DNA from 2 places in the Cellulosimicrobium sp. KWT-B genome. Region 2 is predicted to be linked to the other one. Evidence: riboswitches for the same ligand, from Rfam matches in the RefSeq annotation. Region 2 holds a riboswitch; the other holds the start of a gene.
What was found. Region 2 has a riboswitch for cyclic di-AMP ahead of B9L22_RS14945 (C40 family peptidase). Riboswitches for the same ligand answer to the same signal wherever they lie in the genome.
Positions count from the first base shown of each region.

Region 1: another riboswitch for cyclic di-AMP. It lies ahead of B9L22_RS11405 (C40 family peptidase); the one in region 2 lies ahead of B9L22_RS14945 (C40 family peptidase).

Region 1 covers NZ_NEDO01000003.1:314,400-328,636, reverse strand. The annotation lists gene B9L22_RS11425 (hypothetical protein) at 141-446, shown strand; gene B9L22_RS11420 (DUF6153 family protein) at 853-1,266, shown strand; gene B9L22_RS11415 (DUF305 domain-containing protein) at 1,359-1,988, shown strand; gene B9L22_RS11410 (F510_1955 family glycosylhydrolase) at 2,071-3,012, shown strand; cyclic di-AMP (ydaO/yuaA leader) riboswitch at 3,070-3,242, shown strand; gene B9L22_RS11405 (C40 family peptidase) at 3,248-4,048, shown strand; gene B9L22_RS11400 (hypothetical protein) at 4,247-4,672, shown strand; gene B9L22_RS11395 (histidine phosphatase family protein) at 4,698-5,402, shown strand; gene B9L22_RS11390 (DUF3090 domain-containing protein) at 5,467-6,015, shown strand; gene B9L22_RS11385 (SCO1664 family protein) at 6,090-6,890, shown strand; gene B9L22_RS11380 (nuclear transport factor 2 family protein) at 6,968-7,333, shown strand; gene B9L22_RS11375 (SDR family oxidoreductase) at 7,426-8,190, opposite strand; gene B9L22_RS11370 (helix-turn-helix transcriptional regulator) at 8,291-9,157, shown strand; gene B9L22_RS11365 (VOC family protein) at 9,162-9,542, opposite strand; gene B9L22_RS11360 (AI-2E family transporter) at 9,640-10,899, shown strand; gene B9L22_RS11355 (hypothetical protein) at 10,919-11,296, opposite strand; gene B9L22_RS11350 (DUF4334 domain-containing protein) at 11,400-12,005, shown strand; gene B9L22_RS11345 (NAD(P)/FAD-dependent oxidoreductase) at 11,969-13,162, opposite strand; gene B9L22_RS11340 (SDR family NAD(P)-dependent oxidoreductase) at 13,359-14,168, shown strand; gene B9L22_RS11335 (YafY family protein) at 14,172-14,237, opposite strand, start outside.
Region 2 covers NZ_NEDO01000004.1:492,773-507,009, forward strand. The annotation lists gene B9L22_RS14925 (aminotransferase class I/II-fold pyridoxal phosphate-dependent enzyme) at 1-426, shown strand, start outside; gene B9L22_RS14930 (ATP-binding cassette domain-containing protein) at 680-1,681, shown strand; gene B9L22_RS14935 (ABC transporter permease) at 1,681-2,532, shown strand; gene B9L22_RS14940 (universal stress protein) at 2,581-3,528, opposite strand; gene B9L22_RS14945 (C40 family peptidase) at 3,716-4,528, opposite strand; cyclic di-AMP (ydaO/yuaA leader) riboswitch at 4,536-4,725, opposite strand; gene B9L22_RS14950 (metal-dependent transcriptional regulator) at 4,863-5,573, opposite strand; gene serC (phosphoserine transaminase) at 5,821-6,963, shown strand; gene B9L22_RS14960 (MFS transporter) at 7,057-8,403, opposite strand; gene B9L22_RS14965 (MarR family winged helix-turn-helix transcriptional regulator) at 8,400-8,858, opposite strand; gene manA (mannose-6-phosphate isomerase, class I) at 9,017-10,369, opposite strand; gene B9L22_RS14975 (NCS2 family permease) at 10,379-11,854, opposite strand; gene B9L22_RS14980 (hypothetical protein) at 11,940-12,671, opposite strand; gene B9L22_RS14985 (sugar transferase) at 12,712-14,226, opposite strand.

The sequences.
Region 1 (14,237 bases), on a different contig from region 2:
TGTGGCGGATCTGCTAGGACGGCGCTTGGGGAAGCGTGTTCGGGAAGAAGCGCGGCAAGAACGGTAAGAAGCCGGGACCACCCGCACATGACGACCTCGTCGAGCGCGACTTCACCGCCAGCGACCCCAACGAGCTGTAGGTGACCGACATCACCAAGCACCTCACAGCCCAGGGCAAGGTCTACCTGTGCGCGATCAAGGACGCGTGCTCGAACCGGATCGTGGGTTACTCCATCAGCGACCGCATGGAAGCCCGCCTCGCCAGGCGTCGAGGGCGCGGTCAGCCACGGTCAGTGCTCCCCTGGCTGGATGTCGAGGATGAGGTCAAGTTGGGAGGGGTCGACAAGGGACGCTTCCAGCGCGGAGGAGACCTGGTTGACTATAGCCTCCTCACCGCGCGCAACCACAGCGCCACGAGCTTCAGCGCCGGAGCTCGACCAACCTAGCGGGGCTCCGGCCATCACGGTTCCACCGCGGCTTGGTCACCATGCATTGGCGACCTCGGTGCAGAAGATCGAGTGGCGTGTCGAATGTGGTCATGACTGGTCCATGGCGCAGCCACTTGTCAGTGGCTCCCGATACTATGTCCAGCAAGGTGTCCCAAAACCCTGGCGCACGGCGACGCCGAGTGCTCCGAGGTGGCGCAGGGTGGATGAGTAAATGCACAGGTCACAAGAGGAAGGCCCGCCGATTCCGCGGATCAGGAACGTTCTAAAAGGCTTCAAGGGGTCGCAGGTTCAAATCCTGTCAGCCCGACACACGAAGAGGGACCGGCACCTGCCGGTCCCTCTTCTCGTCGTGCCGTGACCGGACCCGATGGCCGCTTGCTAGGGTGGCCGCGACATGCACCTCATGGCCGCACTCCGTTCGCTGCTCGCCGGGCGCCGGCGAGGGCTTTCGGGTGCCCTGCTGATCGCTGCGCTGCTTCTCGGCATCGTGACGATGCACGCGATGAGCGGGTCGTCGACGGCTCACGTCGGGCCTGCGGCGGTCATCGCCGAGACGAGCCACCCTACGAACACTCCGGTGGCCGACGACGGCCCCGGGCACCACGAGCAGGGTGGCTGCCTCGACTGCGGCGGGCACGAGATGGCGTCGGCCATGTGCCTCATGGTGCTGGTCGTGCTGCTCGCGCTGGTGCGCCCCGGGCGCGGCCTCCTGGCACGCCTCACCCCCGTCTGGTCCCGCCTCGTCGAACCGGGGCGCGCTCAGCCCTTCGTCGGCCTCGCGCCGTCGCTGCACCTTCTCGGCATCTCTCGGACGTAGGAGCCGCACGCCGTCGACGCGCCTGCGTCGACCGATACGCCCCGCACCGGGGCGCGTGTGGTTCCTGAGTACCGAGACGAGAGGTCTGTCCCATGAAGTTCAAGAGTGTGCTGGTGCCGGCGGTCGCGCTGGTGACCGTCGCGAGCCTGGCGGCGTGCTCGACCGACGACGAGCCGGCGAGCGAGACGGCGCCGTCGTCCGCCACGACCGGGGCCCAGGAGCAGGACGGCACGGCGGAGGGCGGCACGTTCAACGACCAGGACGTGATGTTCGCCCAGATGATGATCCCGCACCACGAGCAGGCGATCGAGATGTCCGACGTCATCCTGGCCAAGGACGGCGTCGACCCTGAGGTCACGGACCTGGCGAACCAGATCAAGGACGCCCAGGGCCCGGAGATCGAGCAGCTGACCACGTGGCTCGAGGAGTGGGGCTCCCCGATGGAGGAGTCCGGCGCCATGGACCACGAGGCGATGGGCCACGGGTCCATGGACGGGATGATGAGCGAGGAGGACATGCAGGCCCTGGACGCCGCGCAGGGCGCGGAGGCGGGGCAGCTGTTCCTCGAGCAGATGATCGTCCACCACGAGGGTGCCGTCGAGATGGCGCAGACCCAGGTCGACGAGGGCGAGAACGCGGACGCGGTCGCGATGGCGCAGGAGATCGTCGAGACCCAGCAGGCCGAGATCTCCACCATGGAAGACCTGCTCGCCTCGAGCTGATCCCGCCCCGCGGGGCGTGCGCGCTGTCGCACGCGTCTGACGTGCGCGCGCCCCGCGGGCCCAGGCCGAAGGACCCCACACCGTGCTCAACCCTGCCCTCACGAGGCGGGTGACCGGGTGGGCCGCAGCGGGATCCGTGCTGCTGCTGGCCGCCTGCACCCCGACTCCACCACCGACACCCGACGCGACGACGCTCGCGTCCCAGGACCTGCCCGACTTCGGGCACGTGCACGACGTCCAGGTCGTGCGCGACGACCACTCCCTCCTCATCGCCACCCACACCGGGGTCTGGACCCTCGGCGACCCGTTCCAGGACGACCCCGGGCCGGTCGAGCGGGTCGGCACGGGCCGCCAGGACACGATGGGCATGACCCTCGCCGTCGACGGCACCGTGTACGCCTCGGGCCACCCTGCGCCCGGGGAGCAGCCGGAGCTCGAGAAGCCCAACCTCGGGCTGATCCGCAGCACCGACGGCGCCGCGACGTGGGATCCCGTCTCCCTCACCGGGGAGGTCGACTTCCACGCCCTGAGCACCGCGAGCACCGGCGACGGCACCGTCCGCGTCGTCGGGCTGGACTCGGGGACCTCGACCGTGCTCGTCAGCGACGACTCGGGCGAGACGTGGTCGCGGGGCGCGACCGTGGAGGCCCGCGACCTGCACCTCCTGGACGCGGACCCGGACACGGTCGTCGCGACCACGCCCACCGGCCTGCAGCTCAGCCGCGACGGCGGCCGGAGCTTCGCCCCCGACCGGGCGGCGCCCGCCCTCGTGCTCGTCGACGACGAGCGGGGCGGAGCGCTGATCGGGATCGACGCCCGGGGCGTCGTCTGGACCGGCACGCCCGGTACCGAGAGCTGGGACAGCCACGGCACCGCGCCCGAGGGCGTGCAGGCCATGACCTACGTGCCCGACGACAGCCCCGGCAACCAGCCGTGGATCCTCGTCGCCACGGAGACCGGCCTGTTCACCAGCCGCGACCTCGGTGCGAGCTGGGACGCGGCGCTCGGCGCCGACCGCGGGTGAGACGTCGCCCGCAGCCTCATGCTCCTCGCGGAACGGTCCGCGAGGGGTCCCGGAGGGTGCCGAGCCCTGTCCGCTCCGGGAGCACACCATCGACCACCACGACAGGGGCGGGGGAACCACTCAGGCGAGCACCGCGGTGCTCTGGGGGTGAAGCCGGGCCGCAACCACCGGTCCGGCCGGGTCACTCTCCGACCCGAACCCGACAGCTCACCCCGTAGGCACGAAGGAGACCACCATGAACGCAAGAAACCCGGGACGCCACCGTGCGTCCCACCGACCGATCACGCCGCTGACCTCGATAGCCCGCACGGCGCAGGAGGGGACGGCGAACGCCGCCCGCAAGGGTGTCCTCCTGGCCGCCGGGTCGGGGCTGCTGGTCTCGGGGTTCGCGGCGCCTGCCAGCGCCGCGCCGAGCACGGAGCCCCAGGCCGTGTCCGGGGTCGATCTCAGCGCGCTGACCGAGCAGGCCCGCCAGGCGCTCAGCGCCGCACCGGCGGTGACCGTCTCGGCGGACGCGTCGTTCGCGATCGAGCGGGCACCGGTGACCGTCACCCCCGCACCGGAGCCGGAGCCGGAGCCGGAACCCGAGCCGGAGCCGGAACGCCAGGAGCGTCCGTCCCGCAGCGAGGAACGGACGAGCACCTCGGCGGAGCAGGGTGCCACGGAGGAAGCCTCGGCTCCCGTCGCGGTGCCGTCATCGGCGGCGGGCTCGGCCGTGGTCAGCATCGCGGCGCGCTACCTCGGCGTGCCGTACCTCTGGGGCGGGACGACCCCGGACGGGTTCGACTGCTCCGGCTTCACGTCCTACGTCTACGCCCAGGTCGGCATCGACCTGCCCCGGACCTCGTCGCAGCAGCGGTACGCGGGGACGGTGATCTCCCGAGACCAGGCGCAACCCGGTGACCTGATCTGGAGCCCGGGGCACATCGGCATCTACGTCGGGGACAACCAGCAGATCGAGGCTCCGTCGCCGGGCAAGACCGTCCGGTACGGGGAGATCTGGCAGTCCAACCCCACCTTCATCCGGGTGGGCTGACCGAAGGAGGGCCCCACCGGCGGGTGGGGCCCTCCCTCGACCGATATACCCTTGCGGGGTATCGCTCGCGGGCGCCGGTCCCGTCGGCACGACAGGAAGAAGGACAGGCATGGCGTCCCGGGGACATCGCGGCGAGCACGGACCGACGGCGGTCCGCCACCAGGTGCGGCACCAGGCCCGTCACCAGGGCATCGACGCGTGACGGCGACGATCCCGACCGACGAGCGGGGACGTCGTCCCCGCCCCGCGCGCACGGTGCCCGGCATCACGGCGTGCGGGCTGTGCGCGGGGGAGACCCTGGCCGCGACCGACACCCGTCCGGGCGGGCAGCTCGAGCGTCTGCGCCGGATCGCCGAGAGCGGGGACGCGCGCCTGACGGTCGTCGACTGCCTCGACGCGTGCGAGCGCGGGGACGTCGTCGTGGTGCGGCCGGTGCCCGCCGCGCGCGCCGCCGGCCCCGCCTGGTTCGAGCAGCTGGCGGGCGACGAGCTCACCGCCGCCCTGCACTCCTGGGTCCGCGCGGGCGGGCCGGGCCTCGCGCCCCTGCCCGACCAGCTGGCCCCGCGGGTGATCTCGACCCAGGCCGAGGTACCACCGCCCCCGGACGTCGCCGCCACGGGGTGAGGGCCCCGTCACCTACGCTCGGGGAATGCCGACCGTCCTGCTCGTCCGTCATGGCCGCACCACCGCGAACGCGAGCGGCATCCTCGCCGGGCGGGCCGACGGCGTCGCGCTGGACGCCGTCGGGCGCGACCAGGCGACCCGGGCGGCCGAGCGCGTCGCGGGCGTGCCGCTCGCTCTGGTCGTCACGAGCCCGCTGGAGCGGTGCCGGCAGACCGCGCAAGCCGTGCTCGACCACCAGGCGGACGACCTGGAGCCGGTGACCGAGCACGGGATCACCGAGTGCGACTACGGGCAGTGGCAGGGTCGTGCGCTGAAGGACCTCGCCCAGGAGCCGCTGTGGTCGGTCGTGCAGGCGCAGCCGTCGGCGGCCGTCTTCCCGGGCGGCGAGTCGCTGGCCGCGATGCAGGCCCGGGGCGTCGAGGCGGTCCGGCGCCACGACGCGGAGGTCGCCGCCCGCCACGGCGCGGACGCGGTGTGGGCGGCGGTCTCGCACGGCGACGTCATCAAGTCCGTGCTCGCCGACGCGCTGGGGGTGCACCTGGACCTCTTCCAGCGCATCGTCGTCGGCCCGGCGTCGATCTCCGTCGTCCGGTACGGGCCGCACCGCCCGGAGGTCGTGGCGGTGAACACCGACGCGGGCGACCTCTCCTGGCTGCGCAGCGCCGCGCCTGCCGGTGACGCGCCGGTGGGCGGCGGCGCCGGGCCAGGCCAGGCCGACGCCGCGCGGTAGCCGGGCCGACGTCCGACCCGTGGCCGTCCCGTGCGGACGGGCCGTGCGCTCGTAGAGTGAGGGCATGCCCACTCTCGTCCACGAGTACGACTGGCCGGACCGCGTCGTCGTGGGGACCGTCGGGTCACCCGGCTCCCGCACGTTCTACCTGCAGGCGCGCGAAGGCACGCGGACGACGAGCGTCGCGCTCGAGAAGGAGCAGTCCGCCGTCCTGGCGGACACGATCCAGCGCCTGCTGGACGAGCTCATGGAGGAGCCCGACAACCGGTACAGCGTCCCCGCCGACGTCCCGGCCGAGCTCGTCGACGACGACCCGCTGGACCTCCCGGTCGAGGAGGAGTTCCGCACGGGCGCGATGCGCCTGACCTGGGACCCGCGCACGGCGCAGGTCATCGTCGAGGCGTTCCCGCTCGTGGACGACGACGACCTCGACCCCGAGGCCGACGAGCCGGAGCCCGCCGAGTCGCTCCTCGTCAAGATGCCCGTGGGGACGGCGCGCGCGTTCGCGCAGCGCACGCGCGCAGTCGTGAGCGCGGGCCGCCCCCTGTGCCCGCTGTGCGGCCGGCCGGTCGACCCTGACGGGCACGAGTGCGCGCTGCCCGGCGAGGCGTGACGACCCCGCACGACGACGCCGCCGCGCCGTCCGACGTCGACCCCGCCGTCTCGCCGTCCGGCCTCGACCCGGCCATCGCGCCGTCCGGTCTCGACCCTGCCGAGACCCCGCTCGACGCCGCCCTGACCGAGGCGCCGCTCGACGTCGTCGGGCGTATCCGCGTCGCGTCGAACGCGACGTTCCTCGCCCGGCTGGGCGACGTCTCGGTCGTGTACAAGCCGGTCGCGGGCGAGAAGCCGCTGTGGGACTTCCCGGACGGCACGCTCGCGGGACGCGAGGTCGCCGCGTACCTCGTCTCGGAGGTGTTCGGCGGGGGAGTCGTGCCGCGCACGTGGCTGCGCGACGGGCCGCTCGGTCCGGGCATGGTGCAGCTCTGGCAGGACGTCGACGCGGCGCAGTCGCCCGTCGACGTCGTGCCCACCGACGAGGTGCCGCGCGACGGCGTGCGGACGGTGCTGGAGGGCGTCGACGAGGAGGACCGCCCGGTGAGCGTCGTGCACGAGGACTCGCCGGCGCTGCGGCGCATGGCGGTGCTCGACGCCGTCGTGAACAACGCCGACCGCAAGGGCGGGCACGTGCTGCCGCTGGCGGACGGGCGGCGCCTCGGCGTCGACCACGGCGTCACCTTCCACGTCGAGCCCAAGCTGCGCACCGTGCTCTGGGGCTGGCTCGGCGAGCCCCTCGCCGACGACGAGCTCGTCGGCGTCGAGCGCGTGCGCGCGGGCCTCGACGGCGACCTCGCCCACCGCCTGCGCGGTCTCCTCGCGCCCGACGAGGTGGCCGCCCTCGCGGAGCGCTGCGACCGGCTGCTGCGCACGGCACGGTTCCCCGCACCGGAGGGCGACATGCCCGCCGTCCCGTGGCCGCTGTTCTGACGCGTCGCCGCCGCTGACTCGTCGACGGCGCTGCGCCCGGCAGTCGCCGGTCCCGACCCCGTGCGTAGACTCGCGCGATGAGCCTTCTTGATGCTGAGCACGCTCTCCAGGCAGCCCAGCGCGCGGGCGACGTCGCCGCGCTCGACGCCCTGCTGCACCCGCGGTGCGTCGGCGCCGGTCCGGACGGGTCGGTCTTCTCCAAGGAGGACGACCTCGCGAGCCACCGCTCGGGCGCGCTGCGGATCACTCGGCTGGAGGAGGAGTCGCTCGTTGTCCAGGAGGACGGCCCGAGCGGGACGACCCGGCTCGTCGCCGCCGTGGACGCCGTCCAGGACGGGGCCGCGCTGTCCGCGCGTCTGGTCTACACGCGCCTGTGGGTGCGCGCCGACGGCGCGTGGCAGGTCCTGGCCGCGACCCTCGCCCCGGCCCCCGAGCCCGCCTGACCGGGCCCGCCCGACCGGGCTCGCCTGACCGAGCCGCCCGCGCCGAGGCCGCCTGACCGCGGCGGCCGTGCCGGGCCGACGGCCCGGCCGGCTCAGCGACCGTGCGGGTCGGACGCGTTGAGGGTCCGCACGACGTCGTCGTAGTCGCCGCGCGCCTCGCCGTACCGGAGGAACTTCACGCGCTCCACGAGGATCTCGTGCGCGTCGGGCTGCGCGCGCAGCAGGTCGACGACCTCGGTGACGAACTCGTCGAGCGGCATGGCGATCGCGCTCTCGCGCTGACCCGGCATGAGGTCCGTCGCCACCGACGGCGGGACGAGCTCGACGACGTCGACGCTCGTGTCGGCGAGCTGGAGCCGCAGCGCCTCGCTGAGCATGTGGATCGCGGCCTTCGAGGCGTCGTACGTCGGCGTGGCCGCGAGCGGCGCGAACGCCAGCCCGGACGACACGGTGACGATCGTCGCGCGCGGCCGGGTCTGCAGGTGCTCGACGAACGCGCCGACGAGCCGGATCGGGCCGAGCACGTTGGTCGTGACGATCTGCTCCGCGGTGTCGAGGAAGCCCTCGGGGTGGTGCCAGTCCTCGGTGCGCATGATCCCGGCCATGGTGACGAGCGTGTCGAGGTCGGGGTGGCGGTCGAGGACCTCCTTCGCGGCCGTGGCGATGCTCTCGGGGTCGGTGGTGTCGATGCGCACGGTGTCGAGGCCGGGGTGCTCGACGGCGATCCGCTCCAGGAGGTCGGTGCGGCGCCCGCCGACGACGACGGTGCTGCCCTGCTCGTGCAGCGCGACCGCGAGCGCCAGCCCGATGCCGCTCGTCGCGCCGGGGATGAAGACGGTGCTGCTCGTGATGTCCATGCCTCGATCCTGAACGCCGTGCGCGCGGCGCGGCAGAGTCCGGTGGACGGGGGACCGGCGATCCCTGGCACGGGCGCCGTGAACCCCGGACGATGGGCGCATGGACCGCGCCGCGCTCGCCGACTTCCTCCGCCGTCGCCGGGAGGCGCTGCAGCCGGGCGACGTGGGGCTCCCGGCCGGGCTGCGCCGTCGGGCACCGGGCCTGCGCCGCGAGGAGGTGGCGCAGCTCGCGCTCATGTCGACGGACTACTACACGCGCCTCGAGCAGCAGCGCGGGCCGCAGCCGAGCACGCAGATGCTCGCGTCGATCGCGCGAGCCCTGCGCCTGTCCGACGACGAGCGCGACTACCTCTACCGGGTCGCCGGCCACGGGGTGCCCGACCGGGCGACCGATCCCGGGCACGTGGCTCCCGCGCTGCAACGCGTGCTCGACCGCCTGGACGACACCCCGGCGCTGATCCTCGACCCGCTCGCGCAGACGCTGGCGCAGAACGACCTGGCGCGCGCGCTCTACGGCGACGCGTCGGCGTACTCGGGGTGGGACCGCAGCGAGATCTACCGGTGGTTCGCCCACCCGGCGACGGCGCGGGCGATCTACCCGGCGGACGACCGGGACCGGCAGGGCCGCGCGCTCGTCGCGAGCCTGCGCTCGGCCGTGGCGGTGCTGGGCGCGTCGTCGCGCGCGGGCGAGCTGGTGCGGGTGCTGTCGCGCACGAGCCCGGAGTTCGTCGCGCTGTGGGACCGGCAGGAGGTGGCGCGCCGGTTCGTGGACCACAAGACGCTCGTGCACCCGGTGGTCGGGGAGATCGAGGTGGACTGCCAGGCGCTCACCACGGAGGACCAGCTCCAGGTGCTCCTCGTGCTCACGGCGGCGCCGGGCACGGAGGCGGCGGACAGGATCCGGCTGCTCGGCGTCGTGGGCACGCAGGACCTCGCGGTGCCGTCATCTGGCCCGCAGCCCTCCTGACGCCTCAGGGGTCGAGGCGCCGGCGCAGCAGGCAGAACTCGTTCCCCTCGGGGTCGGCGAGGACGTGCCACGGCTCGTCGCCCGTCTGGCCGACGTCGGCGGGCCGCGCGCCGAGGGCGAGGAGCCGCTCGAGCTCGGCGTCCTGGTCGCGGTCCGTGGGGTTGACGTCGAGGTGCAGCGGGAGCTTGCCGGAGCGCGGGTCGGTGCTCGGGCTGAGGATCAGGGTCGGCTGCGGGCCGCCGAACCCGACGTCGGGCGGGCCGATCTCGATCGACCCGTCCTCCTCGCGGTCGAGCTCGACGTAGCCGAGGACGTCGCACCAGAACCGGGCGAGCAGCTCGGGGTCGGCGCAGTCGAGGACCAGCTCGCTGATGCGGGACGCCATGCCTCGCAGCCTACGGGGCGCCCCGTCCCGGCACCCGGCGGGCGACGCCCGATCGTGGCACCCTGGCCGTCACACGTGCGGCGAGAGAGGGAGCGGGATGGGTCTGGGCAGACGGCGGTCGGGCAAGCGGGCGGACGAGCGCGCCGAGGAGGCTCCCGCCGCGGAGCGGGTCGCCGTCGCGGAACGTGCCCCTGCCGGGGAGACGGACGCCGCCGCGGACCGGGCCGACGCCGTCGAGCCCGCGCGCCCGGCGGGGACGTCGGCGCTCTGGTCGGACGGGCTCGGTCGCGCGGGCACGCGCTCGGTGCAGGTGCTCGCCCTCGTCGCGCTCGTCGCCGTCGCGGTGTTCGCCGTGACGCGGCTGACGCTCATCGTCATCCCCGTCCTCATCGCGCTCGTGCTCGCCGCGGCGATCTCGCCGCTCGTCGGCCTGCTCCGGCGCAAGGGCGTGCCGTCGTTCCTCGCGACGGTCGTCGCGCTGCTGGCGCTCGTCGTCGTGCTCGGCGTGGTGGTGTGGCTCGTCGCGGCGGCGGTCGTCAAGCAGTGGCCGGAGCTGCGCGACCAGGCCGTCGAGGGCTTCGACGAGCTCCAGGCCTACGTGCAGAACCTGCCGTTCGACATCACCGAGGAGCAGATCGCGTCGGTGCGGGACTCGCTCGTCGGCCTGCTCCAGTCCGACGCGGTCGGCGCCGGGGCGCTCGCGGGCGCCTCCCAGACGGTCGACTTCGTCGCCGGGTTCTTCGTGATGATCGTCGTGCTGTTCTTCTTCCTCAAGGACGGCCCGGCGATCTGGGAGTTCCTGCTGCGTCCGTTCGAGGGCGCCCGGTACGCGCGCGGGCAGCGCATCGGCGAGACGACGGTCCGCACGCTCGGCGGCTACGTGCGCGGGACGGCGATCGTCGCCGCGGTCGACGCCGTCGCGATCGGCATCGGCCTCGCGATCGTCGGGGTGCCGCTCGTCCTCCCGCTGTCCGTGCTCGTGTTCCTGCTGGCCTTCATCCCGCTCGTGGGGGCCACGCTCGCGGGCGTCCTGTGCGCGCTCGTCGCGCTCGTCGCCGTCGGGCCGGTCGAGGCGCTCATCGTCGTCGCGATCGTCATCGCGGTGAACCAGCTCGAGGGCGACCTGCTCCAGCCCGTCGTCATGGGCCGCACGCTACGCCTGCACCCGCTCGTGATCCTCATCGCCCTCACCGCGGGCACCGTGCTCGCGGGCCTCACGGGCGCCGTGCTCGCCGTGCCCATCGCGGCGTCGATCTGGCGCGCGATCCAGGTCTGGGACGGCCCCGACCTGCCCGCGCGGTTCGCGCGCCAGAAGCGGCAGGAGACCGTCGACGGCGCGCCGGCGTCGTCGTCCTGACGGCGGGCGCGGGGCGGGCTCACACCCGGGCGGTCCCCGCGCGCGCCCAGAGGGCGGCGAACTCCGTCGCGTCGAGCGGGTGGACGTCGCCGGTCCCGGCGAGGTCGTCGTCACCGAACGGCTGGTCCGTGAGGAACCCCGCGTCGTCCTCGACGACCTCGTCGTACGCGTACCGGCGCCAGGTCCCGTCCTCCAGCCCCACGACCTGGCGGACGGCGACCACCTCGCCCGCGAGCGGCACGCACGCCCACGCGTAGGCGCGCCCGTCGAGCTCGCGCCCGCTCGCGAGGTACCACCAGCGGTCCGCGTGGTCGGCCGCGCGGCGGAGCGCCGCGACGCTCCGGGCGAGCGCCTGTGCTGCGGGGTCGTTGAAGGCCTCGTGACCGCCGTGCTGCATGAGCACCAGTGTCTCAGCGCCGGGGCCGGCGGGACGGGCGTCGTCCCGCGCTGCGGGGGAGGATCGGGACGACGGCACCGCCCGGACGACCGAGGAGCGACGCATGACCGATCCCGACACCGTGGTGCCGGCGCGCTCCCCGTCCGACACGCTCGACGACCTCGCGCGCGGCACGACGACGGCCGGGGCGCTCGCGTTCTTCGACGGCCTCGCGCCCGTCGACGGCGAGGCGCTCCCGGGGTTCTGGTGGGGGTCCGGGCTGCCGACGGGGCACGTGCTCGACGGCGCGCTCGAGGCGCTGGGCTGGGCGGGCAAGCGGTTCGAGCGCGGCGGCGACGCGCACCCCCTCCTGTTCGACGGCGCGGGTCGCGGCCTCGTGGACGTCAACCCCGCGTTCGTGCCGCTCCCGCTCGTGCTGCGGGCGACCCCGGCGCTGCGCCGACCGCCGGTCGCCCGGGTCGTGCGGGCGTTGCTGCCGCTCACCCGGACGCGGTCGCCCCGGGCCCGGGTGCGCGCCGTCGTGCACCGGGGCGTGGTGACCGCGGCGATGACCTACGACGCGCTCCCGGTCGAGGACGCGCTGCGCGCCGTCGACGACGACACGCTCGTCGGGTGCATGGAGGCGCGCGGCATGGGCCGCCCGTTCTTCTTCGTGCTGCGGCGTGCCGCGGGTCAGGACACCTTGCCCTGGAGCAGCCGCCGCCAGTAGATCGTGGGCTGCAGGTAGCGGTCGAACAGCAGCAGGCTGCGGCGCGGGCGCGCGAGGTCGACGACGCCGAACCCCGGGTCGGGCCGACGGTCCCGGTCGAACTCCGCGAGGAGGAGGCGGTCGCGCGACGTCGTGACGGGCGCGACCGAGTAGCCGTCGTAGCGCTGCATCGGGGTGCCGCGCCGTCGGGCCTGGATGTTGCGCGCCACGACGGGCACCTGCCGGCGCAGGGCGCCGCCCGACGGCATCGCGTCGACCGCCGCGGCGTCGCCGAGCCCCCAGACGCGCGGGTGCGCGACGTGCTGGAGGGTCTCGGGGTCGACCGCGACGAACCCGTCGCTCTCGGGGGTCGCGAGCCCGCTCGCGGCGACCCACGCCGGGGCGCGGTGCGGCGGCGCGACGTAGAGCGCGTCGTAGGAGACCTCGTCGGTCCCGTGCGGCCCGCGGAGCCGGACGGTGCGGTGGGTCGCGTCGACGGACACGAGCGACGTCGCGGTGCGCACCCGCACGCCGTAGCGCCGCGCGGCGGCACGCAGCGCGGGCTCCGCGCGCGGGTCGTCGACGAGGCGCGGCGACTCGACCGCGAGCTCGACCTGGATCGCATCGAGGACGCCGGTGCGGCGCCAGTGGTCGGCGGCGACGAACAGCGGCTTGAGGCCCACGGGGAAGCACGGCACGTGCCGCGCCGAGATCGCGAACACCACCGTGCCGGAGGTGAGCGACGACAGCAGCTCCCACGTCTTCGGCGCGAGGTCGGGCAGGTAGCTCGTCGCGGCGAACGGCGTGCCCATCGCCTGCTCGGCGCCGGGCACCGCGTCCCAGTCGACCTCCGACCCCGGGCAGACCGCGAGGTCCCCGTAGCCGAGGGTGCGCCCGCCCGCGAGGTGCACGAGCGAGCGCTCGGGGTCGACGCCGACGACGCGGTCGGGGTAGACGCGCACGCCGTCGGGCACGACGTCCTCCTGCGGCCGGGTGAGGTCGTCGAGGGTCGCCATGCCCGACGCGACGTAGGAGAGCAGCGGCCGGTACTGGTGCGTGGTCCGCGGGTCGACGACGGCGACGTCGGGGCAGCCGTCGCGGCGCAGGCGCCCGGCGAGCGAGAGCCCGGCGTTGCCGCCGCCGAGGACGAGCACGTCGTGGCGTGCCGGTGCGTTCATGGCGGGTCCGATCTGCCGGGGGCGGGTCGCTCCACGCTACGGCGGGGTCAGCCCGCACGCCCTGCCAACCGGATGCAACCAGGGGGTTGCGCATGGTCTGGATGAGGTGCAACCATGAGGTTGCATCAGGAGCGCCGGTCGCGGGTCGCGCCGGCGGGACCGAGGCCCGTTCGACGGGGCGCGCCGGGAGGGCGACATGACCGGACTGCTGCAGGACAGGGCCGCCGTGGTCTACGGCGGCGGAGGCGCGATCGGCGGGGCCGTGGCCCGGACCTTCGCGCGGGAGGGCGCGCGCGTCTTCCTCGCGGGCCGCACGCAGGACCGTCTGGACGCCGTCGCGCGCGACATCGCCGCGGCGGGCGGCCGCGCCGAGACGGCTCGACTGGACGTGCTCGACGAGCGGGCGGTCGAGGCCCACGCCGCGGCCGTCGCCGCGGCGGCGGGCGGGATCGACGTCGTGCTCGACGCGGTGAGCGTCCCCCACGACCAGGGCACCGTGCTCGGGGACCTCTCGTTCGAAGAGTTCTGGCGCCCGGTCGAGGGGTTCCTGCGCGGCCTGTTCCTCACGAGCCGGGCGGTGGCGCCCTATCTCGCGCGCGCCCGGTCCGGCGTGCTCCTCACGCTGTCCGAGCCGGGCGCGCGGCTCGTCGTGCCGGGCATCCTCGGGCACGGCGTGAGCGCTGCGGGCAAGGAGACGCTCACCCGGCTCCTCGCGGCGGAGCTCGCCCCGGCCGGGGTGCGGGTCGTCGGGCTGCGGCCCCACGCGGTCCTCGACGGGCCGGCCCACGGCTCGTACACGCGCGAGCTGTTCGCGCCCGCCGCGGCCGCGGCGGGGCAGACCGTCCAGGAGCTGCTCGACGACGGTCCCCTCGCCGCGGGGACGCTGCGGGGGCGGCTCCCGACGGTCCAGGAGGTGGCCGACGCCGCCGCCTTTCTGGCGTCCGACCGCGCCGCGGCGATGACGGGGACGATCGTCAACCTCACGGGTGGCGCGGTGCCTGACTGACCGTCACGACCCGGCGACCGCGCCGAGGCGCCGGGCGACGGCGTCGCACGCGGCGACGAGCTCGGCCGG
Region 2 (14,237 bases):
GCCCAGTCCATCGGCCCGGACAAGGTCAACCAGCTCCGGCACGCGCTGTTCTTCGGCGACGCCGACGGCGTGCGGGCCCACATGCGCAAGCACCGCGACATCATCGCCCCCAAGTTCGACGCCGTGACGAGCATCCTCGCCGACCGCCTCGGCGGCACGGGCGTGGCGTCGTGGACCGAGCCGAAGGGCGGCTACTTCGTCAGCCTCGAGGTCGTGCCGGGCACCGCGTCGCGCGTCGTCGAGCTCGCGAAGGCCGCCGGCATCGCGCTCACGCCCGCGGGCGCCCCGTTCCCCTACGGCAAGGACCCGGAGGACAAGGTCCTCCGCCTCGCCCCGACCCTCCCCCCGATCGAGGAGGTCCGCGTCGCGATGGACGGCGTCGCGACGTGCGTCCTCCTCGCGGCAGCGGAGCACGCCGCTCGGTAGAGGACCCCGGACCCGCGAGGTAGAGCCTCCGGTCGCGAGGTAGAGCCCCCCGGGTTCTCCCTCGCGGCCGGAGGCTCTACCTCGTTCCGGCGCATCTCTTCGCTCCTGGCGCATCTCGCTGGTCAGCGTCCCCTTCTCCGGCGCACGATGAGGGGGGTGCACGACCGATGAGTTCTGCCGGCCCGGGCGGTCGGTGGGTGCGTGGGTGGCCCGGACGCTCCGGGCGGCCCGTCGGCAACGGCCAGGAGGGGACATGACCGAACCTGCACGCGGCGACCTCGCCGTCGAGGCGCGCGGCCTCGTCAAGCACTTCGCGACCGGGAAGTCGGTGACCAAGGCGGTCGACGGCATCGACCTCCTCATCCCCGAGGGCACCGTGTTCGGCGTCCTCGGGCCGAACGGCGCGGGCAAGACGACCGCCGTCCGCATGCTCGCGACGCTCCTGCGCCCCGACGCGGGCACGGCGCGGGTCCTCGGCCACGACGTCGTGCACGACGCCGACAAGGTGCGGTCCGTCGTCGGGCTCACCGGGCAGTACGCGTCCGTGGACGAGGACCTCACGGGCACGGAGAACCTCGTCATGCTCGCGCGGCTGTACGGGTTCCTCGGCGGCACGGCACGCGGTCGCTCGGCCGAGCTGCTCGACGCGTTCGGGCTCGGGGACGCGGGCGACCGTCAGGTGAAGACGTACTCGGGCGGCATGCGGCGGCGCATCGACCTGGCGGCCAGCCTCGTCATGAGCCCCCGCGTCATCTTCCTCGACGAGCCGACCACCGGGCTCGACCCGCGCAGCCGCAACCAGGTGTGGGACATCGTGCGCGTCCTCGTCGCCGACGGCGCGACCGTGCTGCTCACGACCCAGTACCTCGAGGAGGCGGACCAGCTCGCCGACCGCATCGCCGTGATCGACCACGGCAAGGTCATCGCGGAGGGCACCGCGACCGAGCTCAAGCGGTCGGTGGGCGAGGGCGCGGTCCACCTGCGCCTCGCCGACGCGACGCAGCGGGGCCGGGCCGCGGAGGTCGTGGGCGCGCTGCTCGGCACGGACATCACGCTCGCGAACGACCCGTACGCGTTCACCGCGCGCGTGCCCGACGACGGCGCGGCGGACGTCGCGCGGATCCTGCCCGCCCTCGGCGACGAGGGGATCGTGGTGCCCGAGTTCACGCTGGGGCAGCCGAGCCTCGACGAGGTGTTCCTCGCGCTCACCGGTCAGCCCATGGACGACGACGAGACGATCGAGGAGGTGGCCTGATGGCCGCGGACCCCATGACCACCGCCGCGGAGCTGCGCGCCCCGGAGGCGAACGCGCTGCGCGCGGCGGTCGCGCTCGACCGGCGACCGGACCGGCCGTCGCCCGTCTCGGCGACCCTGACGTACACGTGGCGCGCGCTGCTGAAGATCAAGCACGTGCCCGAGCAGCTGTTCGACGTCACGGTCTCGCCGATCATCTTCACGCTGATGTTCACGTACCTGTTCGGCGGCGCGCTCGCCGGCGACGTGCAGAGCTACCTGCAGTTCCTGCTGCCCGGCATCCTCGTGCAGGCGGTGCTCTTCACGACGATCTACACGGGCTACACGATGAACACGGACATCAGCAAGGGCGTGTTCGACCGGTTCCGATCGCTGCCCGTGTGGCGGCCCGCGCCGATCGTCGGCGCGCTGCTCGGCGACACCGTGCGCTACACGATCGCCTCGGTCGTGACCCTCGCGCTCGGCCTCGTGCTGGGCTTCCGCCCGCCGGGCGGCGTCGTCGGCGTGGTCCTGGGGATCGTGCTGCTGCTGGTGTTCGCGTTCGCGCTCAGCTGGGTGTTCACGGCCCTCGGGCTCGTGCTGCGCTCCCCCAACGCCGTCATGGGCACGTCGATGCTCGTGCTCATGCCGCTCACCTTCGCGTCGAACATCTTCGTCGACCCGTCGACGATGCCCGTCGTGCTGCAGCGCTTCGTCGACGTCAACCCGGTCACGCACCTCGTCACCGCGGTGCGCGGGCTCATGGCGGGCGAGCCCGCGACGGAGGGGATCGTGTGGGTCCTCGTGGCGTCCGTCGTGCTCACCGCGATCCTCGCCCCGATCACCATGCGGCTGTACCGCAACCGGAGCTGACCCCGCGCCGGGGCACCACGCGCCGTGGTGCCCCGGCGTGCCGGCCGCTCAGCCCTCCTGGGCCGTCGGCTCGTCGTCCTCGCACTTCTTGGTCACGACCATGACGGGGCACGCGGAGTGGTGCAGCACGGCCTGGCTCGTGGAGCCCAGCAGCAGGCCGCGGAAACCGCCCCGCCCGCGCGAGCCCACGACGATGAGGTCGGACGCCGTGGAGAACTCCGTGAGGAGCTCCGCACCCGTGCCGTCGAGCACGATACGCTTGATCGTCAGCCCGGGGTGCTCCGCCTCGTGGCGGTCGATGATGACGTTCAACCCTTCGGTGACGTCGGCCAGGACCTGCTCGTGGTCGATCGACGCCGGCAGCCACGCGAGGAGACCCGCACCGGCACCGACGGGGACGCCGGCGACCGCGACGAGCTCGGCGTCCCAGGCGCGGGCCTGACGGATCGCGTGCCGCAGCGCGATCTCCGCGGACGGCGACCCGTCCACCCCGACGACGATCCGGCGCAGGTCCCGCACCGGCGGCAGCTCCTGCGCGCCGCCCTCGTCGCCCTTCCCGCCCGCGCGGTACGGCACGACGACCGTCGGGCAGTGCGCGTGCGCGGGCAGCGCGGAGGAGACGGTGCCGAGCAGCCGCTCGGTGAAGCCGCCGCGCCCCCGCGTGCCGACGACGACGAGCGCGTGCTCGCGCGACATCTCGACGAGGACCCCCGCGGCGTCGCCGGTCGTGACCGTCGCCGTCGTGCGGACCCCGGCGCCCTCGGCGCGGGCGCGAGCCTCTTCCAGGACGGCGCGCGCGCCCTCCTGGATGGCCGAGTCGTCGAGGGCCGCGTAGCCGCCGTCGAGCGACGCCGCCGTGAACGACGGCAACGAGTAGGTGCACACGATGTGGAGGGGCCACCCCACGCGCAGCGCGTACGCCGCCGCCCAGTCCAGGGCGTGGAGGCTCGGCGCCGAGCCGTCGACACCGACGAGGACGGATTCCGTGCGGGTCATGAGCGACTCTCCTCTCGACGGCCCGGTGCCATCGGACGACCAACCTAGCCGAGACCAGGCCCGGCCGTCCGTCTGCCACGAGTCACGAACACGTCAAGAATGCCACGAACCCCGCCCGCTCGCGCAGAGTGCGAGCGGACGGGGTTCGTCCAGCCAGTGACCGCGGGGGTCCTGATCGGGTGAGCGATCAGGCCACGCGGATGAAGGTGGGGTTCGACTGCCAGATCTGGCGGAACTGGACCGACTTCCCGGGACGCGGGGCGTCGATCATCATGTTGTCGCCCGCGTAGATGGCGATGTGGCCCGGCGTCCAGATGAGGTCGCCCGGCTGCGCCTGGTCGCGCGACACCTTGGTGCCGACCGAACCCTGGGCGCCCGACGTGCGCGGCAGGTTGATGCCGACCTGGGCGTAGACGTAGCTGGTGAAGCCCGAGCAGTCGAAGCCGTCGGGGGTGGTGCCGCCGTAGACGTACGGGACGCCCACGTAGCGAGCCGCGATCGAGACGATCGACGAGCCGTAGGCCGACGCCGGGGCGCCGACGGAGGCCTCCTGCTGGGCCGATGCCTGCGACTCGTCGGACGACGACGACGGCGTGGACTGGCGCTCCTGCGTGCGGCTCGTCTGCGTGGTGCGGACGGGCTCGGGCTCGGGCTCCGGCTCCGGCTCAGGGGCCGGGGTCACGGTGACCGGGGCCTCCTCGATGGTGAACGCCGCGTCGGCCGCGACGGTCACGGCCGGGGCGGCCTCGAGGGCCTGGCGGGCCTGCGCGGTGAGGGCGCTGAGGTCGACGGCGTTGAGCTTGCCGGACTCGTTGTCGACCGGGGCGGCCGTCGCGGGGGCGGCGGCGCCGATCATCGAGACGATGAGGCCGGAGGACGCGGCGACGACGGCGGTACGACGACCGACGCTCGACATCTGGTCCGATGCGGCCTGGGCGATGGTGCTGAGTGGCGTCACGGGACGCCGCGCCGCGCGGTGGCGGGCGCGAGTCGTGCTCACGGTCACTGTTGCCTCTCCTGGACGCCTGCGAGGTCAGCTGTCGGGTTCGGGTGGAAGAGTCACCCGGCCTGGCGGACCGGAGTCCGTCGGGCTTCACCCCAAGGGCGCTGTCTCCAGCACCCGGAAGTGGGTCCCCCGTCCCTGTCATCGGGTCGTCGTGGGCCTCTCGCGGTGACAGGGTTAGGCGTTCCGCGCGAGGTCTCCGCCAGATGGGTATCCCGACGGAGCAGGACGACCGTACAGGACCCCTCGGCAAAAGTCACGTTCCCATTACGACGGAACGCGGCCCCTCGCATCGCCGCAGGTCACGGCGTTTCCCCCGGTGAACGGGCGGCTATCCGCGGGCGACGAAGAGGTGGCGCGCGACGTCGTCGGGCAGGTCGAGGACGACCGGCGCACCCTCTCCCTGCACGGTGACCCCGCCGGCCGGCGCCGGGCGCACCACGAGCGTGCGGCGCGGCAGCACCCCGGCCTGGGCGAACCGCGCGAGGAGCTCGACGTCGACCTGGACCGGCTCGGCGATCCGCTGGAGCACGACGCGCACCTCACCGCCGCCGAGACCGTGCTGGGCGAGGTGGACGGGGAGCGACACGACGCCGTCGAGGAAGTCGACCTCCTCGAGCTGCTCCCCGAGCTCCGGCAGGCCCGGGATGGGGTTGCCGTACGGGTCGAAGTGCGGGTGGTCGAGCAGCCCGAGGAGCCGCTCCTCGACGAGCTCGCTCATCACGTGCTCCCAGCGGCACGCCTCGGTGTGCACGTACTCCCAGTCGAGCTTGATGACGTCCGTGAGGAGCCGCTCGGCGAGCCGGTGCTTGCGCATGACGCGCGTCGCCTTCTCGTGGCCCGCGAGCGTGAGCTCGAGGTGGCGGTCCCCCGTGACGACGACGAGCCCGTCGCGCTCCATGCGCGCGACCGTCTGCGACACCGTGGGCCCCGAGTGGCCGAGGCGCTCCGCGATGCGCGCGCGCAGGGGGACGATGCCCTCCTCCACGAGCTCGTAGATCGTCTTCAGATACATCTCGGTGGTATCGATCAGATCGGTCACGTCACGCTCCCAGTCGCTCGTCGGCTCGGGGCGCCCGGTCGTCGCTCCACGGGGCGCCTGCCCGCACCGGCGGGCCGCTGGGGGTCAGTCTATGGCGAGCCCGTGACCCGACCGGGGTGTCGTCCAGGGGCACCCGTGGTGCCTGGTGGCCCGCGCCTCCCCGCGGGACCCCGGCGCGGACCGTGCGGTGACGCACGGCCTGTGGACGAGGCTCCCGGGTCGCGCCGCGCGCGCGTAGGGTGACGCCGTGCCCGATCTCGCGAACACCTCGATCACGATCCCCTCGGACCTCCTGCCGGCCGACGGCCGCTTCGGGTCCGGGCCGTCCAAGGTCCGCGCCGCGCAGGTCCGGGCGCTGTCCGACGCCGGCACCTCGCTGCTGGGGACGTCCCACCGGCAGGCGCCCGTCCGGTCGCTCGTGCGCCGCACGCGCGAGGGCCTGGCCACGCTGTTCGCGCTGCCCGACGGCTACGAGGTCGTGCTGGGCAACGGCGGCTCCACGACGTTCTGGGACGTCGCGACGGCGTGCCTCGTCCGCTCGAAGGCGCAGCACGCGGCGTTCGGCGAGTTCGGCGCGAAGTTCGCCGCCGCGACGACCGCCGCGCCGTTCCTCGCGCCGTCCCAGGTGATCTCGGCCCCCGCCGGGACCGTCGCGCTCCCGGAGCCCGCCGACGACGTCGACGTGCACGCGTGGCCGCACAACGAGACCTCGACCGGCGCGATGGCGCCCGTGCGCCGCGTCCCCGGCTCGCGCGAGCGCGGCGCGCTCACGCTCGTGGACGCCACGTCCGGCGCGGGCGCGATCCCCGTGGACGTCGCGGAGGCCGACGTCTACTACTTCGCGCCGCAGAAGGTCTTCGGGTCGGACGGCGGCCTGTGGCTCGCGCTGTGCTCGCCCGACGCGCTCGCGCGCGCGGAGGAGGTCGAGAGCAGCGGCACGCGCTGGGTCCCGGAGTCGCTGTCGCTGCGCACGGCGGCCGCGAACTCGCGCCAGGACCAGACGCTCAACACGCCCGCGATCGCGACGCTCGTCATGCTCGCCGAGCAGGTGGAGTGGCTCCTGGGCAACGGGGGCCTGGAGTGGGCCGCCGCCCGGTCCGCCGAGTCGGCCGCGCACCTCTACGGGTGGGCGGACTCGCGCGAGTGGGCGACGCCCTTCGTCGCGAACCCGGCGGAGCGGTCGACGGTCGTCGGCACGATCGACCTGGACGACGCGATCGACGCGACGGCCGTCGTCGCCGCGCTGCGCGAGAACGGCGTGCTCGACGTCTTCCCGTACCGCAAGCTCGGCCGCAACCAGCTGCGCGTCGCCATGTTCCCGGCGATCGAGCCCGACGACGTCCGCGCCCTCACCGCGTGCGTGGACCACGTCGTCGACCACCTCGGCTGACGAGCGCGACCGAGGTCCGCGCCCAGCACGAGGCCGGTGCCGCCCGGGAGACCGGGGCGGCACCGGCCTCGTGGCTCGGCGGGAGGGGCGGCGTCAGGCCGCCCGGGCGGCCTCCTGCGCGTCCTCGGCCTCGATCCGGCGCCGCGCCTCGGCGCGGGCGGAACGGTCGGTCGGGGTCCCGGCGTCGAGGTAGCGCACCACGAGGTGCGGGCGCTGCAGGACGCGGTACCGGACCTCGAGGTGCCAGTTGCGCACGGCCCAGACGGCGGCGCCCACCGCGACGAGCGCGGCGGTGATCGACCCGACGCCGATCGCCCAGCGCGGGCCCCACGCCTCGGCGATCCAGCCGACGAGCGGGGAGCCGACGGGCGTCGCACCGAGGAACACGATCATGTAGAGCGACATGACGCGCCCGCGCATGACGGGGTCCACGGACATCTGGATGGTCGAGTTGGCCGCGGTCATCATGGTGAGCGACGCGAGCCCCACGGGGATGCACGCGACGGCGAAGCTCGCGTACGTGGGCATGAGCGCCATGACCCCCGTGGCGACGGCGAACCCGAACGCGGACCCGATGACGAGCCGGACGCGCGGGCGCTCCCGGCGCGCGGCGAGCAGGGCCCCGGTGAGCGACCCGATCGCGAGGATGGACCCGAGGATCCCGTACTCCCCCGGACCCATGCCGAACTCGACCTTCGCCATCATCGCGGACGTGAGCTGGAAGTTGAGCCCGAACGTCGACACGACGCCGACGACGACCATGATGACGATGATGTCCGTCCGTCCGCGCACGTACCGGATGCCCTCGCGGATCTGACCCTTCTCGCGCGGCGCGCTGGGCAGCACGTGGAGCTCGCGCGTGCGCATGTACAGCAGCGCGAGGATGGTCGCCCCGAAGGTCACGCCGTTGATGATGAACAGCCAGCCGGAGCCGACGGCCGCGATGAGCAGCCCGGCGACGCCCGGCCCGACGAGGCGCGCCGCGTTGAACGACGCGCTGTTGAGCCCGACGGCGTTGGAGAGCTTGTCGGCGGGCACCATCTCGGCGACGAACGTCTGGCGCACGGGGTTGTCGAACGCCGAGACGACGCCGAGGAGGCCGGCGAACACGTAGACGTGCCACAGCTCGACGTTGCCGGACAGCACGAGCGCGCCGAGGCCGAGCGCGAGCAGTCCCATCGCGCCCTGGGTGGCCATGAGGAGCCGACGGCGCGGGAGCCGGTCGGCGAGCAGGCCCGCCCACGCGGACAGGGCGAGCACGGGCGCGAACTGCAGCGCGGTGACGACGCCGACGGCGACGCCGGAGTTGTCGGTGAGGTCGCTGAGGACGAGCCAGTCCTGCGCGACGCGCTGCATCCAGGTGCCGACGTTCGCGACGAGCGCGGCGCCGAACCAGACGCGGTAGTTGTAGTACTGGAGGGAGGAGAACGTGGTGCTCATCGGGCGGCGATCCGGGTCAACAGCTCACTGGCGCGGGCCAAGGTCTCTCTTTCGTCAGGGGTGAGGGAGGACAGCTGCTGCGTGAGCCACGCGTCCCGGCGGCGCCGCGTCTCCTTGACCTCGCGCACGCCGGCGTCCGTGAGGCGCACGACGACCTGACGGCGGTCGCTCGCGTGCTCCCCCTTCTCGACGAGACCCATCTCGACGAGGGCGTTGACGGCGCGGGTCATCGACGGCGGCCGGACGCGCTCGTGCTCCGCGAGCTCGCTGGGCGACATGGCGCCGTGCTTGTGCAGGACGGTGAGGACGCCGAACCGCCCCTCGGGGAGGTCCGCCTCGCCGCGCTGGGCACGCAGCCGCCGGGAGATCCGGGTGAGCGCGACCCGCAGGTCGCCTCCGAGCGTCGCGGGCCGGTACTGGTTCCGGGTAGGAGCAGTGAGGTCCGCAGCAGGCATGATAGTTACCCTAACTCATTACCCTAGGTAAGGAAAGAGGTGCAGGTCACGTCCAGGGGCGCGCCGGAGAGGCACCACGCCTGGGCGCGGGCAGCGCCTCGGCAGGTGCCTGTCGGCCCTGCGGCGAGGACGCGAGGGCGGCCTGCCCGGCGGTCGGGTCAGGGCACGTAGGCGACGACGACGTCACCCTCGCCGTCCACGACGACGGCCCCCGTGCCGTGCGGGACGAACACGGACTCCCCCCGCACGAGCCGCGTCCCGGCCGCGGTGTCCGCGCTGGACGCGGCCGCGAGCGTCACCGCGCCGTCGAGGCACAGCACGACGCGCGGACCGGCGGCGGGCAGCGGCACCGCGCCCGCGACCCGGCCGGCCCGGAGGGCGAACTCCGCGACGGGCGGGCGGTAGGCGACGAGGCCGGTGCCGTCGTCGACGAGCCGCGGTCGCGCGGCCGGACCGGGCGTGCACGTGGCGCACTCGAGCAGGGCGTCGACGTCCACGAGCTTGCTCGTCAGCCCGGCCCGCAGCACGTTGTCGGAGCTCGCCATGATCTCGACGGCGCACCCGGACAGGTACGCGTGCACGTGCCCCGAGGGGACGAACATCGACTCCCCGGGCTCCAGGGTGACGCGGTTGAGCATGAGGGACACGACGGCGCCCGGGTCGCCCGGGTGCTGCTCCGCGAGCGCGAGGACGGTCGCGTCGGCGCGGCGCGACGTGCGGCGGCCCCCCGGCGCGGGCACCGCCGGCTCGCGCTCGGCCCGGGCACGGACGGACGCGACGGTCAGCGCGAGGTCGGCCGCGACGTCGGGCTCCGCGCGGGCGTGGAGCGCGAGGGTGAACGCGTCGCGGACGCCCGCCTCGGTGGGGCGGGCGCGCAGGGTGTCGCGCATCCGTCCGGCGAGCGCGCCGTCGAGCCCGTCGAGCAGCTCGAGGATGCGCGCCGGCCGGCGGAACCCGGAGAGGCCCTCGAAGCGGGAGACCGCCACGACCATCTCGGGCTTGTGCTGGTCGTCGTGGAAGCTGCGCAGCGGCGAGTCGTGCGCGACGCCCTCCCGGTTCTCGCGATTGAACCCGGCGCGCGCGAGGTGCGGGCGCGGGTGCACCTGCAGCGAGAGCGCGCGGTCGGCGGCGAGCACCTTGAGGAGGTACGGCAGCCGGGGACCGTACTGGTCGAGGACGCGTTGGCCCAGCACCCCCACCGGGTCCGCGCGCACCAGGTCCGCGAGCGTCGTGCCCGACGCCGTCTCCGCGCCCGGGTGCGACGTCCCGCCCGGGCGGGCGCCGCCGTCGGGCACGACGCGCGACGGCGCGAGCGGGTGCGCCCCCATCCACAGCTCGGCCGCCGGACGACCGTCCGGTACCACCCCCAGGAGGTCCTGGATCGCCGACGTCGAGCCCCAGTCGTACCGCTGGACGGTGTTCTCCAGCCGGTAGAACGCCGACGGACGAGCGCCGGGGAGGGCGTCGTCCACCGACGCCTCCCCCGACCGCTCGTCCGCCGCGCTCGTCATGGGCCGAGCCTAGAGGCCCAGGGCGTCCCGGATGGGGCCGAGGAGGAAGTACACGACGAACATCGCCGCCGCGACCCACATCAGCGGGTGGATCGCCCGGACCTTGCCGAGCGCGAGCTTGATGAGCACGAAGGCGAGGAAGCCCGCCCCGATGCCGTCCGCGATCGAGTACGTGAACGGCATGACGATGATCGTGAGGAAGGCGGGGATGCCGATCTCGACGTTCTTCCAGGAGATGCCGGCGATCTGCGTCATCATGAGGAACCCGACGAAGACGAGCGCGGGCGCCGCGGCCTCGTACGGGACGAGGGCGACGAGCGGCGACAGGAACGTCGCCAGCAGGAACGCGACACCCGTGACGACCGACGCGAGGCCCGTGCGGGCGCCCTCGCCGGCGCCCGTCGTCGACTCGACGAAGCTCGTGTTCGAGGACACGGACCCGGCACCACCGGCCGCCGCGGCGATGGAGTCGACGACGAGGATCGCGCGCGAGCGCGGCGGGACGCCCTCGGCGTCGTTGAGGCGCGCCTCGGCGCCGACGGCGACCATCGTGCCCATCGAGTCGAAGAAGTCGGCGAGCAGGAGCGAGAACACCAGCAGGATCACGGTGACGGTCGCGATGTTCTGGAACGAGCCCAGGAGGGAGAACTGGCCGAGGAGGCCGAAGTCCGGGACCTGCACGACGCCGTCGAACGTGGGCGCGTTGAGGTTGAAGCCGTCCGGGTTCGAGCCGTCGGGGGCCTTCGCGCCGATGTGGAGCGTGTTCTCCAGCACGACGGCGAGCACGGTCGCCGTGAGGATCGCGACGAGCAGCGCGCCCTTGACCTTGCGCACCCACAGCACGATCGTCAGCACGAGGCCCACGACGAACACGAGGATCGGCCACGTGCCGAGGTTGCCGAGCGCGAGCAGCGTGCCGCTGCCCGCGGTGACGAAGCCCGCGTTGACGAGGCCGATGAGCGCGATGAACAGGCCGATGCCGACGCTGATGGCGGTCTTCAGCTCGAGCGGCACGGCCCGGAAGACGGCCTCGCGGAACCCGGTGAGCACGAGCACGAGGATGATGAGGCCCTCGATGACGACGAGGCCCATCGCGTCCGCCCACGTGACCCCGGGCAGCGACGCGATCGAGTACGCGACCACGGCGTTGAGGCCGAGCCCGGCCGCGAGACCGAGCGGGAAGTTCGCGAAGACGCCCATGGCGAGCGTCATGACGCCCGCGACGAGCGCGGTGGCCGCGGCGATCTTGCCGAAGTCCGGCTCGGCGCCCCCGCCGAGGAACTGGCCCGTGCCGTCCTGGACGGTCCCGATGATCAGCGGGTTCAGCACGATGATGTAGGCCATCGCGAAGAACGTCACGAGACCGCCGCGGATCTCGGTGCCGATCGTCGAGCCGCGCTCGGTGATCTTGAAGAAGCGGTCGATCGCGCCGCGCGCAGGCACGGGGGCGTGCTCGTCCTCACGGACGGAGGTGGGGGTGGACATGGGGAGAATGCTGCCAGAACCGTGTGACCGCGCGGTAACGCGCCGGACACGGTCGGGCATCGCCCGCCGGGGTCGTCCGTGCACGTCAGGCCGCGCCGACGGCGTCGAGCGCCGTCCGGGGTGTGCTCGACGCCACGTCGGTCCGCCCGGACGTCGCGGCGACGTCGTGCGCGCGGGGCGCCCCGTGACCGTGCCCGAGGGACTCGGCCGTCGCGAGGTCGGTGAGGCTGCGCGGCGCGCCCGAGGCGAGCTGGACCGCGTGGAGGACGTCGAGGATCGCGTTCGCCCGCTCCCCGGCGGGGCCCGCGGGGACGCCGTGCACGACCCGGGCGGGGTGCAGGAGGTCGACGACGGCGTGGCCCGGCCGGTGCTCGTCGGGCACCCAGGCGACCGTGGCCGGGACGCCGTCCGCGGCGAGGCACGCGGCGAGCAGCTCGGCGGTGCCTGCGGGGACGCGGGCCCGGCCGACGACGAGGTCGCCGGGGCCGAGGTGCGGGGCGAGGCCGTCGAGCGCGTCCCGCAGCGTCGCGACGCGCGCCGCACCGCCGGCGTCGGGTGCGGCCCCGGCGCCGACGCAGAGCAGGTGCACGCGCGCACCGGCGACGGCCGTGCGGTCGGTCGTCGGGCGCAGGCGCCCGCTCACGAGGCCGAGCGCGAGGAGCCGGGGCAGTCGCGGCTCAGCGGTCCTCGGACCCGACCGGAGCGCGGCGAGCGCGCGCGGGTCCGGGTCGAGGAGCACGACCTCGTGCCCGGCGGCGGCGAGGCAGGCCGCGTGCAGGACGCCGCGGCGCCCGCCTCCCGAGACCGAGACCCGCACGGCGCACCTCCTCCTGCCCGCCCCGACACCCCGGCGAGCCTCAGTAGGCCCCGGAGCCGGAGAACACCGCGCGCGCCGTGCGCGCGAGGATGAGGAAGTCGCCGAACATCGTCCAGTTCTCCACGTAGTACACGTCGAGGCGGACGCTCTCCTCCCACGACAGGTCCGACCGGCCGCCGACCTGCCACAGGCCCGTGAGACCGGGCTTGACCAGAAGCCGACGGCGGACCTTCTTCTCGTACTTCTGCACCTCGCGCGGCAGCGGGGGCCGCGGGCCGACGAGGCTCATGTCGCCGCGCAGGACGTTGAGGAGCTGCGGCAGCTCGTCGAGCGAGTAGCGGCGCAGCACCCGGCCGACGGGCGTCACGCGCGGGTCGTCGCGCATCTTGAACAGGAGGCCGGAGCCGTCGTTCTGCTCCTCGAGGTGCTCGACCTCGCGGTCGGCGCCCACGCGCATCGAGCGGAACTTGTACATCGAGAACGTGCGGCCGTTGCGCCCGACGCGCTCCTGGCGGTAGAGGACGGGACCGCGGCTCGTGAGGCGGACGGCGAGGGCGACCGCGACGAGCACAGGCAGCGCGACGAGCGTGATCAGGGCCGCGCCCGTCCAGTCCACGACCGACTTCACGGCGAACTTGGGCCCCGTGAAGCGGGGCGCGTCCACGTGCAGGAGCGCGACGCTCTCGGCAGGCGTGATGGTGATGCGGGGGCCGGCGACGTCCGCGAGCTCCGCCGTGAGCATGAGGTCGACGCCGAACGGCTCGAGCTCCCAGCCCAGGCGGCGCACGACCTCGGCCGTGATGGCGTCCGAGCCGGAGACCGCGACGACGTCCGCGCCCACCCGGGTCGCGACCTCGCCCGCGTGCCGGAGCTCGCCGAGCACCGGGACGCCGTGGATCTCCTCGCCCGCCCCGAACCCGCCCGACGGGACGCACACGCCGACGACGCGGTAGCCCGACTCGTCGCGGGAGTTGAGGTCGCGGATGAGGCGCTCGGCCTGGTCCCGGTGCCCGATCGCGAGCACCGCGGACCGCATGCCGCCGTGGGCGCGCTGACGGTGGAGCCACTGGCGCCACGCGTACCGGCCCGCGAGCAGCCCGCCGAGGCCGAGGGGGAACGCGAACGCGAGGTAGCCCCGGGTCTCCGGGAAGCGGAGCAGGAAGGCGAGGACGGCGAGCACCGCGAAGAGGCGCCACGACGCGTCGAACACGCGGTGGTACTCGGTGGGCCCGCTGCCCATGACGCGGGGGTCGCGCGTCCGGCTGGCCACGAGGGACACGGACCAGGCGACGCCCACGAGCACGGACAGGACCACGTAGGGGACGCGGGCCCGGCTCACGGGCTCGTCGATCACGGCGTCCCAGCGCAGGAAGTAGGCGACGAGCACGGCCACGACGATCACGACCGTGTCGGTGACGAGCAGCCGGCGGCGGTAGGCGACCTCCCAGCCCTGCGCCGCGAACGCGGCCCGCGCGGCACGGATGCGTGCCGCGGGCGACGCCGTGAGAAGGGTGCGCAGACCTCGTCTCGTGTCGTCGGTGACGCTGTGGGACATGCGTCCACCTC